2 regions of the Kocuria sp. CPCC 205258 genome follow, and region 1 is predicted to be linked to the other one. Evidence: predicted binding sites of a transcription regulator. Region 1 holds the regulator's gene; the other holds the start of a gene.
The links. Region 1 encodes HspR, which represses chaperone genes until heat shock. Its sites were predicted from a motif close to AAGTTGAGTCNNNNNGACTCAACTT; they were not measured.
Positions count from the first base shown of each region.

Region 2: the regulator HspR is predicted to act here: its motif matches at 3,341-3,365, upstream of RF644_RS10860 (Hsp20/alpha crystallin family protein).

Region 1 covers NZ_JAVKPS010000001.1:68,624-76,099, forward strand. The annotation lists gene trmB (tRNA (guanosine(46)-N7)-methyltransferase TrmB) at 1-258, shown strand, start outside; gene RF644_RS00340 (GNAT family N-acetyltransferase) at 255-782, shown strand; gene RF644_RS00345 (heat shock protein transcriptional repressor HspR) at 809-1,249, opposite strand; gene RF644_RS00350 (DnaJ C-terminal domain-containing protein) at 1,251-2,267, opposite strand; gene RF644_RS00355 (nucleotide exchange factor GrpE) at 2,432-3,094, opposite strand; gene dnaK (molecular chaperone DnaK) at 3,091-4,938, opposite strand; gene RF644_RS00365 (BCCT family transporter) at 5,264-7,237, shown strand; gene RF644_RS00370 (low molecular weight protein-tyrosine-phosphatase) at 7,322-7,476, shown strand, end outside.
Region 2 covers NZ_JAVKPS010000005.1:170,398-177,873, forward strand. The annotation lists gene RF644_RS10840 (beta-phosphoglucomutase family hydrolase) at 1-918, shown strand, start outside; gene RF644_RS10845 (gamma carbonic anhydrase family protein) at 954-1,490, shown strand; gene RF644_RS10850 (TetR/AcrR family transcriptional regulator) at 1,509-2,090, opposite strand; gene RF644_RS10855 (Gfo/Idh/MocA family protein) at 2,175-3,269, shown strand; gene RF644_RS10860 (Hsp20/alpha crystallin family protein) at 3,408-3,911, shown strand; gene RF644_RS10865 (NADP-dependent isocitrate dehydrogenase) at 4,122-6,344, shown strand; gene purH (bifunctional phosphoribosylaminoimidazolecarboxamide formyltransferase/IMP cyclohydrolase) at 6,475-7,476, opposite strand, start outside.

The DNA.
Region 1 (7,476 bases):
CTCGCCGCCCGGGTGCTCGTCCCGGGCGGGCTGTGGCGGCTCGCCACGGACTGGCAGGAGTACGCCCTGGTGATGCGTGAGGTCCTCGACGCGTCCCCGCAGTTCGAGAACGTCCACCCGGGCCCGCTCGCCGACGACGAGCACCCGGACACCGGATGGGCCCCGCGCTGGGAGGGACGGGTCCTCACGAGCTTCGAGCGCAAGGCGCAGGAGGCGGGCCGCGTCCCCCGCGACCTCGTCTACCGCCGGACGGCGTGAGCGCCGTCCCCGGCGCGGAGCGCAACGGCGTGCCCGCACTGCCCGGCCCGGAGCGGGACGGCTTCGTCGTCGTGCCCCCGGGCGATCCCCGCACGCAGCCGCTGCTCGAGGGCCTGCACCACGAGTACGTGGAGCGCTACGGTCCCGAGATCGGGGCGGAGGAGATGGCCGAGCACCCCGTCGACGACTTCACCGCCCCCGCCGGAGCGCTCCTGCTCCTCCTCGAGGGCGGCACGACGGTGGGCGGCGGCGCGTTCCGCCGGCACGACGACGCCACGGCGGAGCTCAAACGGGTGTGGACCGCCCCGGCGCACCGCCGGCGGGGGATCTCGCGGCGGGTCCTGGCCGAGCTCGAGCGGCTCGCCGCCGCGGCGGGGTACCGGCGCATCCACCTCACCACGGGCAGCCGCCAGCCGGAGGCGGCCGCCCTGTACCGCAGCAGCGGGTACGTCCTGCTGCCCGGGACCGCCCGCGTCTATCCGGGCGGCGTGTACGACGTGGGCTTCGAGAAGCACCTGCGCTGACCGCCCGGCCCGGGCGCCGGTGCGGCTCAGCGCTCCTGCTGGCGCGGGGGCCGGTACAGCACCACGGCCTGCGAGATCTTGCGGGCCCGGGGGCGGGCGCCGCGGGCCATGCGCACCACGTCCCCGCCGACGCCGGCGGCGAAGATCCGCGAGGACTCCTCGGCCCGGTCCCGGGCGTCCTCGAGTTCCCGGGACAGCTCCGCCACCCGCGACCGCAGGGCCGCGACCTGGTTCTCCAGCTGGAGGATGCGCCGGATGCCCTCGAGGGACACGCCCTGCTGGGACAGCACCTGGATCTGCTGCAGCTTCTCGATGTCGCGCTGCGAGTAGCGGCGGGCGCGGCCGGGGGCCCGGGACGGCCTGACGAGGCCGAGCCGGTCGTACTGGCGCAGGGTCTGCGGGTGCATCTCCGCGATCTCCGCGGCCACGGAGATCACGAACAGCGGCTGGTCGGCGTCCAGTGCCATCTCACACCCGTGCCTTCTCGGCCAGGCGGGCCCGGGGGTCCTCGTCCGCGGTCGCCTCGGCGAACGCCCGGACGGCGGCCTGCGCCTGCTCGTCCAGCTCGGCCGGCACATGCACCTCGACCGTCACGATCAGGTTGCCGGTGCCCTTGGCCGTGCCGAACCCGCGCCCCTTGACGCGGAAGCGCCGGCCCGAGGACGTGCCCGCCGGGACCTTCACGCGCACGGTGCCGCCGTCCAGCACGGGCACCTCGATGGTGGCGCCCAGGGCCGCCTCGGGGAACGTGATCGGCACGGTGACCTCGACGTCGTCCGTGCCCTCGACGCGCCGGAAGAAGGGGTGCGGGGTCACGTGGACGGTGACGTAGAGATCGCCGGCCCCGCCGGCACCCGAGTGGCCCTTGCCGGCGAGCTTGAGCTTCTGCCCGTCGCGCACGCCGCGCGGGATCCGCACCGTGGTCTCCTGGCCGTTGCCCCGGCGCAGCTTGACCGTGGTGCCGTGCACCGAGGAGCGGAACGGGATGGTCGTCTCCGTCCGGATGTCCTCCCCGCGCGCCGGCGGGGCCTGGTAGCCGCCGTAGCCGCCCGGCGCCCCGTACCCGGTCTGACCGCCGAACTGGGCGAACAGGTCCTCGAACCCGCCCGGGCCGCCCGCGCCGCCGGTGGAGTAGGTCGTGCGGCGGCGGCGTCCTCCGCCGCCTCCGCCGAAGATGTCGCCGAAGAGGTCCTCGAAGTTGGCCGAGCCCCCGGCGCCGCCGGGGCCGCCGGCGGTGAAGCGCGCCCCGGAGCCCATCGCGCGGATCGCGTCGTACTGCTTGCGCTCCTCGGGGTCGGAGAGCACGGAGTTCGCCTCGGTGATGTCCTTGAACCGCTGCTCGGCCTCCGTGTCCCCCGGGTTCTGGTCCGGGTGGTACTGGCGGGCGAGCTTGCGGTAGGCCTTCTTGACGTCGGCGGCGGACGCGTCCTTGGAGACGCCGAGAATGCTGTAGAAGTCCTTGTCGATCCAGTCCTGGCTGGCCATGACGCCTCCTTTCTGTGGGGCCGGTCGGGGTCCTGCGGAGCAGGACCCGGTGGTGGTCCGGGGGTCGTCCCCGGCGCCGCGGCGCCGGGGACGGGTGGACGGGTCAGGGGAGGCCCGAGGGACGGGCCTCCCCTGACGTCGCCGGGATCAGGCCGTGTCCGGCCTCACTCGGCGACCGCGACGGCGACCTGGGCCGGCCGCACCACGCGCTCGCCGATCCGGAAGCCGGAGCGCAGCACCATCGAGACCTGGTCCGGCTCGACCTCGCTCGTGGGCTGCTGCAGCACCGCCTCGTGGACGTTCGGGTCGAACTTCTCCCCGACCTCCCCGAGGCGCACCAGCCCGTGCCGCACGAGGGTCTCCTCGAGCTTGTTCGCGATCGCCGCGAACGGGCCGTCGGTGAGGTCGCCCGCCTGCCGGGCCGCGTCGATGTCGTCGAACACCGGCAGCAGCGTCTGCAGGAGGTCGCCCGTCACGAAGGTCCGCAGCTGCTCCTTCTCGCGCGCCGTGCGGTGCTTGAAGTTCACGAACTCGGCCTGCAGCCGGCGCAGCTCCTCGAGCCGCTCCTCGGCGAGGGCGGCCGCTGGGGACTCCTCCGCGGCGGCCGGCGCCGGTGCGGCGTCCCCGGCCTCCGCGTCCGTCGACTGTGGCGTCGAGAGGATGTCGTCCACCGTCAGGCCCTCCGGCCCGGCCTCCTCGCGGGGGCCGGCGCCGGAGTCCTGCGGGAACTGCTCGCCGGGGTGCGCGGCGGGGTCGCCGGGAACGCTCCCGGCGCCGTGGTCGTCCGCGTTCTCGTCGGGTCCTGGCGTGTGGTCGGGCATGCTCACTTCTTCTCGTCCTCGTCGTCGACGACCTCGGCGTCGACGATGTCCTCGTCACCGGTGGCGCCCGCACCCGGGGCGCCCTCGGCGCCCTCGGTCTGCGACTGCGCGTAGAGGGCCTCGCCGAGCTTGGTCTGGGACTGCTGCAGCTTGTCGTAGGCCGACTTCACGGCGTCCTCGTCCTCGCCCTCGAGCGCCTTCTTCAGGGCGTCGACGTCCGCCTGCACCTCGGACTTGACGTCCGCGGGCAGCTTCTCGTCGTTGTCCTTCAGGAGCTTGTCGACGGAGTACGCCTGCTGCTCCGCGTTGTTGCGCAGGTCGGCCGCCTCGCGGCGCACCCGGTCCGCCTCGGCGTTGGCCTCGGCGTCCTTGACCATCCGGTCGATGTCCTCCTTGGAGAGGGAGGACCCGCCCGTGATGGTCATCGACTGCTCGGTGCCGGTGCCCTTGTCCTTCGCGGAGACGTGCACGATGCCGTTGGCGTCGATGTCGAAGGTGACCTCGATCTGCGGCATCCCGCGCGGGGCGGGGGCGATGCCGGTCAGCTCGAAGGTGCCCAGGTTCTTGTTGTCCCGGGTGAACTGGCGCTCGCCCTGGAAGACCTGGATGGACACGGACGGCTGGTTGTCCTCGGCGGTGGTGAAGGTCTCGGACCGCTTGGTGGGGATCGCCGTGTTGCGCTCGATGAGCTTGGTCATCACGCCGCCCTTGGTCTCGATGCCCAGCGACAGCGGGGTCACGTCGATCAGCAGCACGTCCTTGCGGTCACCCTTGAGCACGCCCGCCTGGATCGCGGCGCCGACGGCGACGACCTCGTCCGGGTTCACGCCCTTGTTGGGCTCCTTGCCGGCCAGGCGCTGGACGGTCTCCGCGACGGCGGGCATGCGGGTCGAGCCGCCCACCAGCACCACGTGGTCGATGTCGGACACGGAGATGCCGGCCTCGGCGATGACGTCCTTGAACGGCTTCTCGGTGCGCTCGAGCAGGTCCCGGGTGAGCTCCTCGAACTTGGCGCGGGTGAGGCGCTCGTCCAGGTGCACCGGGCCCTCGGGGGTCACGGACAGGTACTGCAGGGAGATGCTGGTGCTGGTCGCGGAGGACAGCTCCTTCTTGGCCTGCTCCGCGGTCTCCTTCAGGCGCTGCAGGGCGATCTTGTCCTTGGACAGGTCCGCGCCGGTCTTCGACTTGACCTGCGCCAGCAGCCAGTCGACCACGCGCTGGTCCCAGTCGTCGCCGCCGAGCCGGTTGTCGCCGGCGGTCGAGCGGACCTGGATGGTGGAGAAGTCGTCCTCGTCCTTGCCGACCTCCAGCAGGGAGACGTCGAAGGTGCCGCCGCCGAGGTCGAAGACGAGGATGAGCTCGTCCTCCTTGCCCTTCTCCAGGCCGTAGGCGAGCGCCGCGGCGGTGGGCTCGTTGACGATGCGCAGCACGTTCATGCCCGCGATCTCACCGGCCTCCTTGGTGGCCTGGCGCTCGGCGTCGTTGAAGTACGCCGGGACGGTGATCACGGCGTCGGTGACCTTGTCGCCGAGGTAGGACTCGGCGTCGGTCTTGAGCTTCATCAGGATGCGCGCCGAGATCTCCTGCGGCGTGTACTTCTTGCCGTCGATGTCGGTGGACCACCCGGTGCCCATGTGGCGCTTCACCGAGGCGATCGTGCGGTCCACGTTGGTGACGGCCTGGCGCTTGGCGATGTCACCCACCAGGGTCTCGCCGTCCTTGGAGAAGGCGACGACGGACGGCGTGGTCCGGTTGCCCTCGGCGTTGGCGATGACGGTGGGCTCGCCGCCCTCCAGTACGGACACCACGGAGTTGGTGGTGCCGAGGTCGATTCCTACTGCACGAGACATGGGCGTGTTCTCCTTCGGGTCGAGCTGAACCGGGCGGGCCGTACCGGCCCCGTTGGGGTCCCGGAGGTCTCAGTTCTTGAGTTTTCCTGGCTCAAGTCTGCCACGTGAGCCGCTGATGTCAACTTAAGTTGAGCCACATCGACTCAACCCGGGGTGCCGGGGATGTGAGACGCCGCGCACTCCCTCCCGCTGGGTCGGGACGTCGGATACCGTGGAGTGTTTGTGCCCGTTCCCGCGGGCCACCGCCACACCCCCGGGTCCGCCCCGCACGTCACCGCACGCACCGACACGACACCGCACGCACCCCGACACCTCAGGAGCCACCGTGAGCACCACGCCACCCCATTCGCCGCATCCGTCCAGTGAGGCCGACGGCTCCCGCCGGCCGAAGCCGCGGGAGGTGCTGCGCGAGATCAACTACCCGCACGGCATCCACCCCGCCCTCGTCCCCGGCATCGCCGTCGAGGACCAGAAGCTGCACTACGGCACGGACAAGGTGGTCTTCACCGTCACCGCCGCGCTGATCGTGGGGTTCATCGCCTGGGGCGTGCTCTCCACCGAGTCCCTGACGGCCGCCTCCACCGCGGCCCTGGGCTGGGTGACCGGCAACACCGGGTGGTTCTTCACCGCCCTGTCCACGGCCGCCGTGCTGTTCATGCTCGTGGTCGGCTTCACCCGGACCGGGCGGATCCCCCTGGGCATGGACGACGAGAAGCCCGAGTACTCCTTCTTCTCGTGGCTCGCCATGCTCTTCGCCGCCGGCATGGGCATCGGCCTGATGTTCTACGGCGCCTCCGAGCCGCTGAGCCACTTCGGCGCGGGCGTCCCGGGCTTCGGGGCGGAGCCCGGCTCCGAGGAGATGACCGTCTACGCCCTCGTCCAGACCGCCTTCCACTGGGGTCTCAACCCCTGGGCCATGTACGCCGTGGTCGGCGCGGCCGTCGCGTACGGCGCCTACCGGCGCGGACGCTCCCCGCTCATCAGCCGGATCTTCGTGCCGCTGATCGGCCAGCGGCGCGCCGAGGGCGGCCTGGGCCGGCTCATCGACGTGTTCGCCATCTTCGCGACGCTCTTCGGCACCGCCGCCTCGCTCGGGATCGGCGCGCTGCAGATCTCCCGGGGCCTCGAGATCGTCGCCGGCTGGGGACCGCTCGGCAACGGCGGGCTCATCGCGATCATCGCCGTCCTCACCGCCGCCTTCGTGGTCTCCGCGGTCTCCGGCGTGGCCCGCGGCATCCGCTACCTCTCCAACACGAACCTGCTGCTGGCGTTCCTGCTCGCCCTGTTCGTGTTCGTGGCCGGGCCCACCGTCCTGATCCTGGACCTGGTCCCCGCCGTGTTCAGCACCTACCTGCAGGAGTACCTCTGGATGACCGGGCAGACCGGCGGCTGGGGCGAGGACGCCACCGCCTTCGCCGGCGGCTGGACCGTCTTCTACTGGGCCTGGTGGCTGTCCTGGTCCCCGTTCGTCGGGATGTTCATCGCCAAGATCTCCCGCGGCCGCACGCTGCGGCAGTTCGTGACCGTGGTGCTCGTGGTCCCCTCCTCCATGTGCGTGCTCTGGTTCGTGGTCATCGGCGGCACGTCCATGTACCTGCAGCGCACCGGGACCGACCTGGCCGCCGCGGGCGGCCAGGAGGCCGCACTGTTCGGCATGCTCGACGCCCTGCCCTTCGGCGCGATCACGTCGGTGCTCGCCATGGTCGTCATCGGCATCTTCTTCGTGACCAGCGCGGACTCCGCGTCCATCGTCATGGGCACGCTGTCCCAGCGGGGCCAGCCCGAGCCGAACCGGCCGATCGTCGTGTTCTGGGGCCTGTGCCTCGGCGGCATCGCCTCGGTCATGATGCTCGTGGGCGGCGACGACGCCCTGACCGGGATGCAGAACCTCGTGACCGTCTCGGCCCTGCCGTTCGCGGTGATCGTCGCCTTCCTGATGGTCTCCTTCTACAAGGACCTGCGCAGCGACCCCGCCACGATCCGCCACGCGTTCGCCCTCACGGCGGTGCGCAAGGCCGTGATCCACGGCATCGAGGAGCACGGCGACGACTTCGCCCTGCAGGTGGAGCACGCCCCCGGCGCCCGTGCCGCCGGCGAGACCTTCGACTCCCACGACCCGGCCGTCACCGACTGGTACCGGCGGGTCGACGAGAACGGCGAGGAGATCGACCTCGCCGCGGAGACCGGTTCGAGCTCCGGCCAGCAGGCCGACCAGGAGCCGGAGCGCCCGGACGCCGGTCAGAAACGACTGGACCCGGACGAGCAGCGACCGCTCGACCCGACCGTCCGCCGGCCCTGACCGGACCCGCGCCGTGCGGCCGTCGCCCCCTCGGGCGGCGGCCGCACTTCTCGTGCCGGGACCGGACGGCTTAGACTGCGCGCTATGTATTCGATCGTGGCCGTGTGCACCGGCAACATCTGCCGCTCGCCCATGGCGGAGTTCGCCCTGCGCCGCGCCTTCGAGGCCGCAGGACTGGCCGGGCGCGTGCGGATCGACTCGGCCGGCGTCAGCGACGAGGAGCTCGGCAACCCCGTGGA
Region 2 (7,476 bases), on a different contig from region 1:
AACGCCTACACGAACGTGCTGGCGGCTTGGCTGTTCCGGCACAGCGCGCACATCTTCCACGACATGGTGGAGCACCAGCGCGAGGAGCTCTCCGCCCGCTTCGACCTCTCGGCCGAGGAGGTCGGGACCTGGCAGCGGATGGCCGAGCGGATGTTCGTGCCGTTCAACACGGACGGCACCATCAGCCAGTTCCACGGCTACGACGACCTCGACGAGCTGGACTGGGAGTACTACCGGGCCAAGTACCGCAACATCGGCCGCCTCGACCTCCTGCTGGAGAACGAGGGCGACATGACCAACAACTACAAGCTGGCCAAGCAGGCCGACACGATCATGCTGGTCTACCTCTTCGGCCCCGACGGCCTGGTCGAGGAGCTCGGCCGGATGGGCTACGAGGTGGACCACGCCGCCATCGAGCGCACCGTCGACTTCTACATCGCGCGGTCCTCGCACGGCTCCTCCCTGTCCCGGGTGGTCAACGCCTCGGTGCTCGCCTGGCTGAACCCGGACCGTTCGTGGTCCGCGTTCCAGGACTCCCTCCTGGTGGACCTCGACGACACCCAGGGCGGGACCACGGGCGAGGGCATCCACCTGGGCGCCATGGCCGGCTCCGTCGACGTCGTGACCCGCGCCTACGCGGGGCTGCGCGTGCGCGGCGGCTGGCTCGAGTTCGACCCGGCCCTGCCGAGCCAGCTGGACACCGTCTCGTTCACGGTGCTGTACCGCGGCCAGGTGATCCGGGTCTGCATCGACCACCACGTCCTGGAGCTCGAGGGGGCCTCCCGGCGCGCGGACGACGTCACGATCCACGTGCACGGCGCGGAGTACGTGCTCAAGGGCGGCCAGAAGATCCGCGTGGCCATCCAGCACGGGCACCAGCGCGCCCCGCGGCCGGCCGTCACGCGGCAGGGCGTCTGAGCCGCGGGCGGCGGGCCCGCCGCTAGGCTGGGCCCATGGCACACTCCACGACGCCCGGCACGGTCCTCCCGCACGGGGGGCACGAGCCCCGGATCGACTCCTCCGCCTTCGTGGCCCCGACCGCCACGGTCGTGGGCGACGCCGAGCTGGGACCGGAGTCCGGGGTCTTCTACGGCGCCGTGGTGCGCGGCGACCGCTCCCCCGTCCGGCTGGGCGCGCGGTCCAACCTGCAGGACAACGTGGTGGTCCACTCCGACCCCGGCCACCCCTGCACGATCGGCGCGGACGTGAGCGTCGGCCACGGCGCCGTGGTGCACGGGTGCACCGTGGAGGACGAGGTCCTGATCGGGATGAACGCGACCGTCCTCAACGGCGCCGTGATCGGCACGGGTTCGCTGGTGGCCGCGGGCGCCGTCGTCCTCGAGGGCACCGTGGTGCCGCCCCGGTCCCTCGTGGCGGGGGTGCCGGCCGGGGTCCGGCGCGAGCTCACGGACGAGGAGCAGGAGAAGGTCCGCGCCAACGCGCGCACCTACGTCCGGCTCTCCGCCGAGCACCGCCGGCTCACCGCCTGAGCCGGGCCCGGCGGCCCGTCACTGCGCCGCGAGGGTGCGCGCGTAGTCCAGGTACGCGCCGTGGTCGAAGCCGGGCAGCAGGCAGGACTGCACCACCCAGCCCTGCAGCACCGAGAGGATGGCCTGGGCGAACATGCCGGCCCACTCGCGGGCCGCGTCGTCGTCGAGGCCCAGCTCCTCGACCGCCCACCGTCCGTAGCGCTCCTCCACCCGGTCCCGCACGCGCCCCAGGTGCTCCCCGGCCAGCGCGGCCAGACCGGGGTCGCTCACCGCCCCGCCCCACGTGATGAGCAGCAGGCGGGTGGTGGCGGGATCCGCGGCCAGCCGCTCCAGCAGTCCCACGACCCACGCCGCGGGGTCGGTGCCGGGCTCGTCCTCCGCGGCCGCGAGGACCCGGTCCAGGGCCGCGCGGGCGGCCGCGGCCACGAGCTCCTGCTTGCTCGGGAAGTGGTTGTAGAGCGCCCCCGCGGACAGCCCCGTGGCGGCGATGATGCGGTGCATCGACGCCCCCTCGTAGCCGTGCTCGAGGAAGCACTCACTGGCGGCGGCCACGATCTCGCGGCGGCGCTCGTCCTTGTACTGCTGGCTCACCCGGGGCACGGGCTCAGCCTACGCCACGAACGGACGTTCGATCGGAGCCGGCGGGCGGGACCCCGGCGGCGGGCGGCGTGGCAGAATGCGCCCATGCCTGCCCAGACCCTCAGCCCGTTCGTCGACGCCTCCCTCGACGCCGCCCACCTGGACGACCCCGGCACCGCGACCGGCCGCACGCTCGGATGGGGCGTGGTCAGCACCGCCGACATCGCGGAGAAGGTGGTCCCGGACATCGCGGCGCTGCCCGACGCCCGGCTCGTGGCCGTGAGCTCGCGGGACCAGGACCGCGCCGAGGACTTCGCCCGCCGGCACGGGGTGGAGCGGGCCTACGGCGGCACCGCCACGAGCACGGGACTGGACCGGCTCGCGGCCGACCCGGACGTGGAGATCGTCTACGTGGCCACCCCGCACGGCTACCACCACCGGGACGTCTCGGCGCTGCTGCGGGCCGGCAAGCACGTGGTGTGCGAGAAGGCCCTCGCCATGACCGCGGCGGAGGTCCGCGACCTGTTCCGCCTGGCCCGCGAGCACGGCGTCTTCCTCATGGAGGCCGTCTGGACCCGCATGACCCCCGGCTTCCGCACCGCGATGCGCTGGGTCCGGGAGGGCCGGCTCGGCCGGGTCCGCTCGGTCGAGGGGTCCATCGGCACGCACCGGGCCCTGGACCCGGCCCACCGCCTGTTCCGCCGGGCCGACGGCGGCGGGGTGCTGCTGGACATGATGGTCTACCCCCTGACGTGGACCTCCGCGGTCCTGGGGGCCCCGGATCGCTGGAGCGCCCGCGCGGAGCTCGGCGCCACGGACGTGGACCTGGACACCGCCCTGACCCTGGACTTCGGGCACGGCCGGGCGCACGTGAGCGGCACCCTGTCCGCCACGGTCCCCCACCAGGTGACGATCAGCGGCACGGACGGCTGGCTGCGGGTGGACGGACGGATCAACTGCCCGACCACCCTGGTGCTGCAGACCGCCGAGGGCGCCCGCACGGGCGCCGCCCCCGTCGTGGAGCGCGTGGACGTGGCGGGCGCCGGATACGTGTTCGAGATGCGCGAGGCCACCCGCTGCGTGCAGCAGGGCCTGCTCGAGTCCCCCGTGATGCCGTGGGCCGACTCCCTCGAGCTCGTGGAGCTCTTCGACCGGGTGCGGGCGCAGATCGGCGTGCGGTATCCCCACGACGCCCGCTGAGGGCGGTTCGCCCTGGGCGATGGGGGCCGGGACCCGTTGAAGACCGCGGGGAGCGGGATTATTATGGTCCACAGTTGAGTTGATCGGACTCAACTAAATGTCGAAGACATTGCTCATATGGTTGAGGAGATGATTGACGTGGCCACGATGTTCACCCCGTTCAACGATTTCGACCGGCTCGCCGCCTCGCTGTTCGCCCGGCAGGGCCTGCGCGAGATGCCCATGGACCTGTACCGGGACGGCGACCAGTACATCCTCCGGGCGGACCTGCCCGGCATCGACCCGGAGAGCGTCGACGTCGACGTCGACGGCCAGCTGCTGACGATCCGCGCGGAGCGGGAGCTGCCCGAGGTGCAGGACGTCCAGTGGATCACCCGGGAGCGGCAGAGCTCCTCGTTCGTCCGCCAGCTCAACCTGGGCCAGGGCATCGACATCCAGAACATCGCCGCGAACTACGACAACGGCGTGCTCACGGTCACGATCCCCGTCTCGGCGCAGGCCAAGCCGCGCAAGATCCAGGTGGTCTCCGGCCAGGGCGAGCAGCAGGCCCTGGGCGAGGGCCGGGACGAGTCCGGCGACCGCGTGATCGGCGAGGGCGAGCTCGTCAACGGCGCCGGGTCCACCCAGTCCACGGAGGGCTGAGCCCGGCCCCCGGCACCGGCACGCCCCCGGGCGGGGCCCCACGGCCACGGGCCCGTTCCCCGCGGGGAACGGGCCCGCCGCCGTGCCCGGGCCGCCCGCGGCCTCCGGCCGGACGGCGGGCCCGGCCAGCGGACGGGGCGCCGCCTCGGGTATCTTGGCACCAGGAAGCACCACCACCGATCCGACGACATCCTGGGAGACAGCCCGCACATGGCCAAGATCATCTACACCCGCACCGACGAGGCGCCCCTGCTCGCCACCTACTCCTTCAAGCCGATCATCGAGGCCTACGCCTCGACCGCCGGCGTCGAGGTGGAGACCCGCGACATCTCCCTGGCCGGGCGCATCATCGCCGCGTTCGGCGACCGCCTCCCCGAGGAGCAGCGGGTGGACGACGCCCTCGCCGAGCTCGGCGAGCTGGCCAAGAAGCCCGAGGCCAACATCATCAAGCTGCCCAACATCTCCGCCTCCGTCCCGCAGCTGAAGGCCGCGGTCAAGGAGCTGCAGGACCAGGGCGTCGCCCTCCCCGACTACCCGGACGAGCCCCGCACCGAGGAGGAGAAGGAGACCCGGGCCCGCTACGACAAGATCAAGGGCTCCGCCGTCAACCCGGTGCTGCGCGAGGGCAACTCGGACCGCCGCGCCCCCGCCTCGGTCAAGAACTACGTCCGCAAGAACCCGCACCGCATGGGCGAGTGGACGGCGGAGTCGAGGACGAACGTCGCCACGATGGGCGCCGACGACTTCCGGGACAACGAGAAGTCCGTGGTCATGGACGGCGACGACACCCTGACGATCCGCCTGGTGGCCGAGGACGGCAGCACCACGGTGCTCAAGGAGTCCGTCCCCGTGCTGGCCGGCGAGGTCGTCGACGGCACCGTGATGCGGGCCGCCGCCCTGGACGCGTTCCTCGCGGAGCAGGTCGAGCGCGCCAAGCGGGAGGACGTCCTGCTCTCGGTGCACCTGAAGGCCACCATGATGAAGGTCTCCGACCCGATCATCTTCGGCCACGTCATCGAGGCGTTCTTCCCGGAGCTCTTCGCCGCCCACGGCGCGGCCCTCGAGAAGGCGGGCCTCTCCCCCGCCAACGGGCTCGCGGCGATCCTCAACGGCCTCGACGCCCTGCCGGCCGACGTGCGCGACGACGTGCGGGCCGCGATCGACAAGGGCCTCGCCGAGGGCCCGAAGCTCGCCATGGTGAACTCCGACAAGGGCATCACGAACCTGCACGTGCCCTCCGACGTCATCGTCGACGCGTCGATGCCGGCCATGATCCGCACCTCCGGCCACATGTGGGGCCCCGAGGGCGAGGAGGCGGACACCCTCGCGGTGCTGCCGGACAGCTCCTACGCCGGGGTCTACCAGGTGGTCATCGACGACTGCCGCGCCCACGGCGCGTTCGACCCGACCACCATGGGCTCCGTGCCCAACGTCGGCCTCATGGCGATGAAGGCGGAGGAGTACGGCTCCCACGACAAGACCTTCGAGATCCCCGTGCAGGGCACCGTCCAGGTCGTCGACTCCTCCGGCGCCGTGCTCATCGAGCACGAGGTCTCCCCCGGGGACATCTGGCGGGCGTGCCAGACGAAGGACGTCGCGATCCGCGACTGGGTCAAGCTCGCCGTGACCCGCGCGCGGGCCTCCGCGACGCCGGCCGTGTTCTGGCTGGACCGCACCCGCGCCCACGACACCAACCTCATCGCCAAGGTCGAGCAGTACCTGACCGAGCACGACACCGAGGGCCTGCAGATCGAGATCATGTCCCCCGAGGAGGCCACCGCGTTCTCGATCGAGCGGATCCGCCGCGGCGAGGACACCATCTCGGTCACCGGCAACGTGCTGCGCGACTATCTGACGGACCTGTTCCCGATCCTCGAGCTGGGCACCTCCGCAAAGATGCTCTCGGTGGTCCCGCTCATCAACGGCGGCGGGCTCTTCGAGACCGGCGCCGGCGGGTCCGCGCCGAAGCACGTCCAGCAGCTGGTGGAGGAGAACCACCTGCGCTGGGACAGCCTCGGGGAGTTCCTCGCCCTCGCCGCGAGCCTCGACCACCTGGCGACCACGGCCGACAACGAGCGCGCCCGGATCCTCGGCGAGACCCTCGACCGGGCCACGGGCAAGTTCCTCGAGGAGAACAAGTCCCCGAGCCGGAAGGCCGGCGAGATCGACAACCGCGGCAGCCACTTCTACCTGGCCCTGTACTGGGCCCAGGAGCTGGCCCGCCAGGACGAGGACGCCGAGCTGGCCCAGGCCTTCGCCTCCGTGGCGGAGCAGCTGGCGGCCAACGAGGACGCGATCAACGAGGAGCTGCTCTCCGTGCAGGGCCGTCCCGCCGACATCGGCGGCTACTACCGCCCGGACGATGCCAAGACGTTCTCGGTGATGCGCCCCTCAGAGACCTTCAACCGGGTCCTCTCCTCGCTCAGCGCGTGAGCTGAGCGCCTGAGCGGAGCGCGCGGGCCGACCGCGCGCTCCGGCACGGGCAGCACGCACGGCAGCGGCCGCACTCCCCACGGGGAGTGCGGCCGCTGCCGTGCGCGGGGCATGCCGTCCGGGAGACGGCTCAGTGGAAGAAGTGCCGGGCCCCGGTGAAGTACATCGTCACGCCGGCGGCCTCGGCCGCGGCCACGACCTCCTCGTCCCGGATCGAGCCGCCGGGCTGTACCACGGCGCGCACGCCGGCGTCGAGGAGCACCTGGAGGCCGTCCGCGAACGGGAAGAACGCGTCCGAGGCCGCCACGGCGCCGCGCGCGCGCTCGGCGCCGTCCTCGCCCAGGGCGTTGGCCCGCTCCACGGAGAGCTTGCAGGAGTCCACCCGGTTGACCTGGCCCATGCCGATGCCCACGGACGCGCCGCGGTCGGCGAGCAGGATCGCGTTGGACTTCACCGCCCGCAGCGACGTCCACGCGAAGGCGAGGTCGGCGAGCGTCCGCTCGTCCGCCGGCTCCCCCGCGGCCAGCGTCCAGCCGGCGGGGTCGTCGCCCGCGGCGTCGAGCCGGTCCGAGACCTGCAGCAGCGCGCCGCCGGAGATCTGCCGGTACTCGAGGACGTCCCGCTCGAAGCCCTCGGGCAGCTCGAGCAGGCGGATGTTCTTCTTGGCCTGCAGGATCTCCAGGGCCGCAGGCTCGAAGCCGGGGGCCACGACCACCTCGGTGAAGATGTCCTGCACGGTCTCGGCCATCGCCCGGGTCACGGTCCGGTTCGCGGCGATGACCCCGCCGTAGGCGGAGAGCGGGTCGCACGCGTGGGCCTTGCGGTGGGCGTCGGCGATCGGGTCCTCGGCACCGGGGGTGGCCACGGCCAGCCCGCAGGGGTTGTTGTGCTTGACCACGGCCACGGCCGGCTCGTCGAAGTCGTAGGCGGCGCGCAGCGCGGCGTCGGCGTCCACGTAGTTGTTGTAGGACATCTCCTTGCCGTGCAGCTGGTCGGCCTGGGCGATGCCGGGGGACGCGGCCTCGTCCACGTAGAGCGCCCCCTTCTGGTGGGGGTTCTCGCCGTAGCGCAGGGAGGCCGAGCGCTGCAGGGCCAGGCCGGCGTAGGGCGGCCAGAAGTTGGCGTCCTCGTC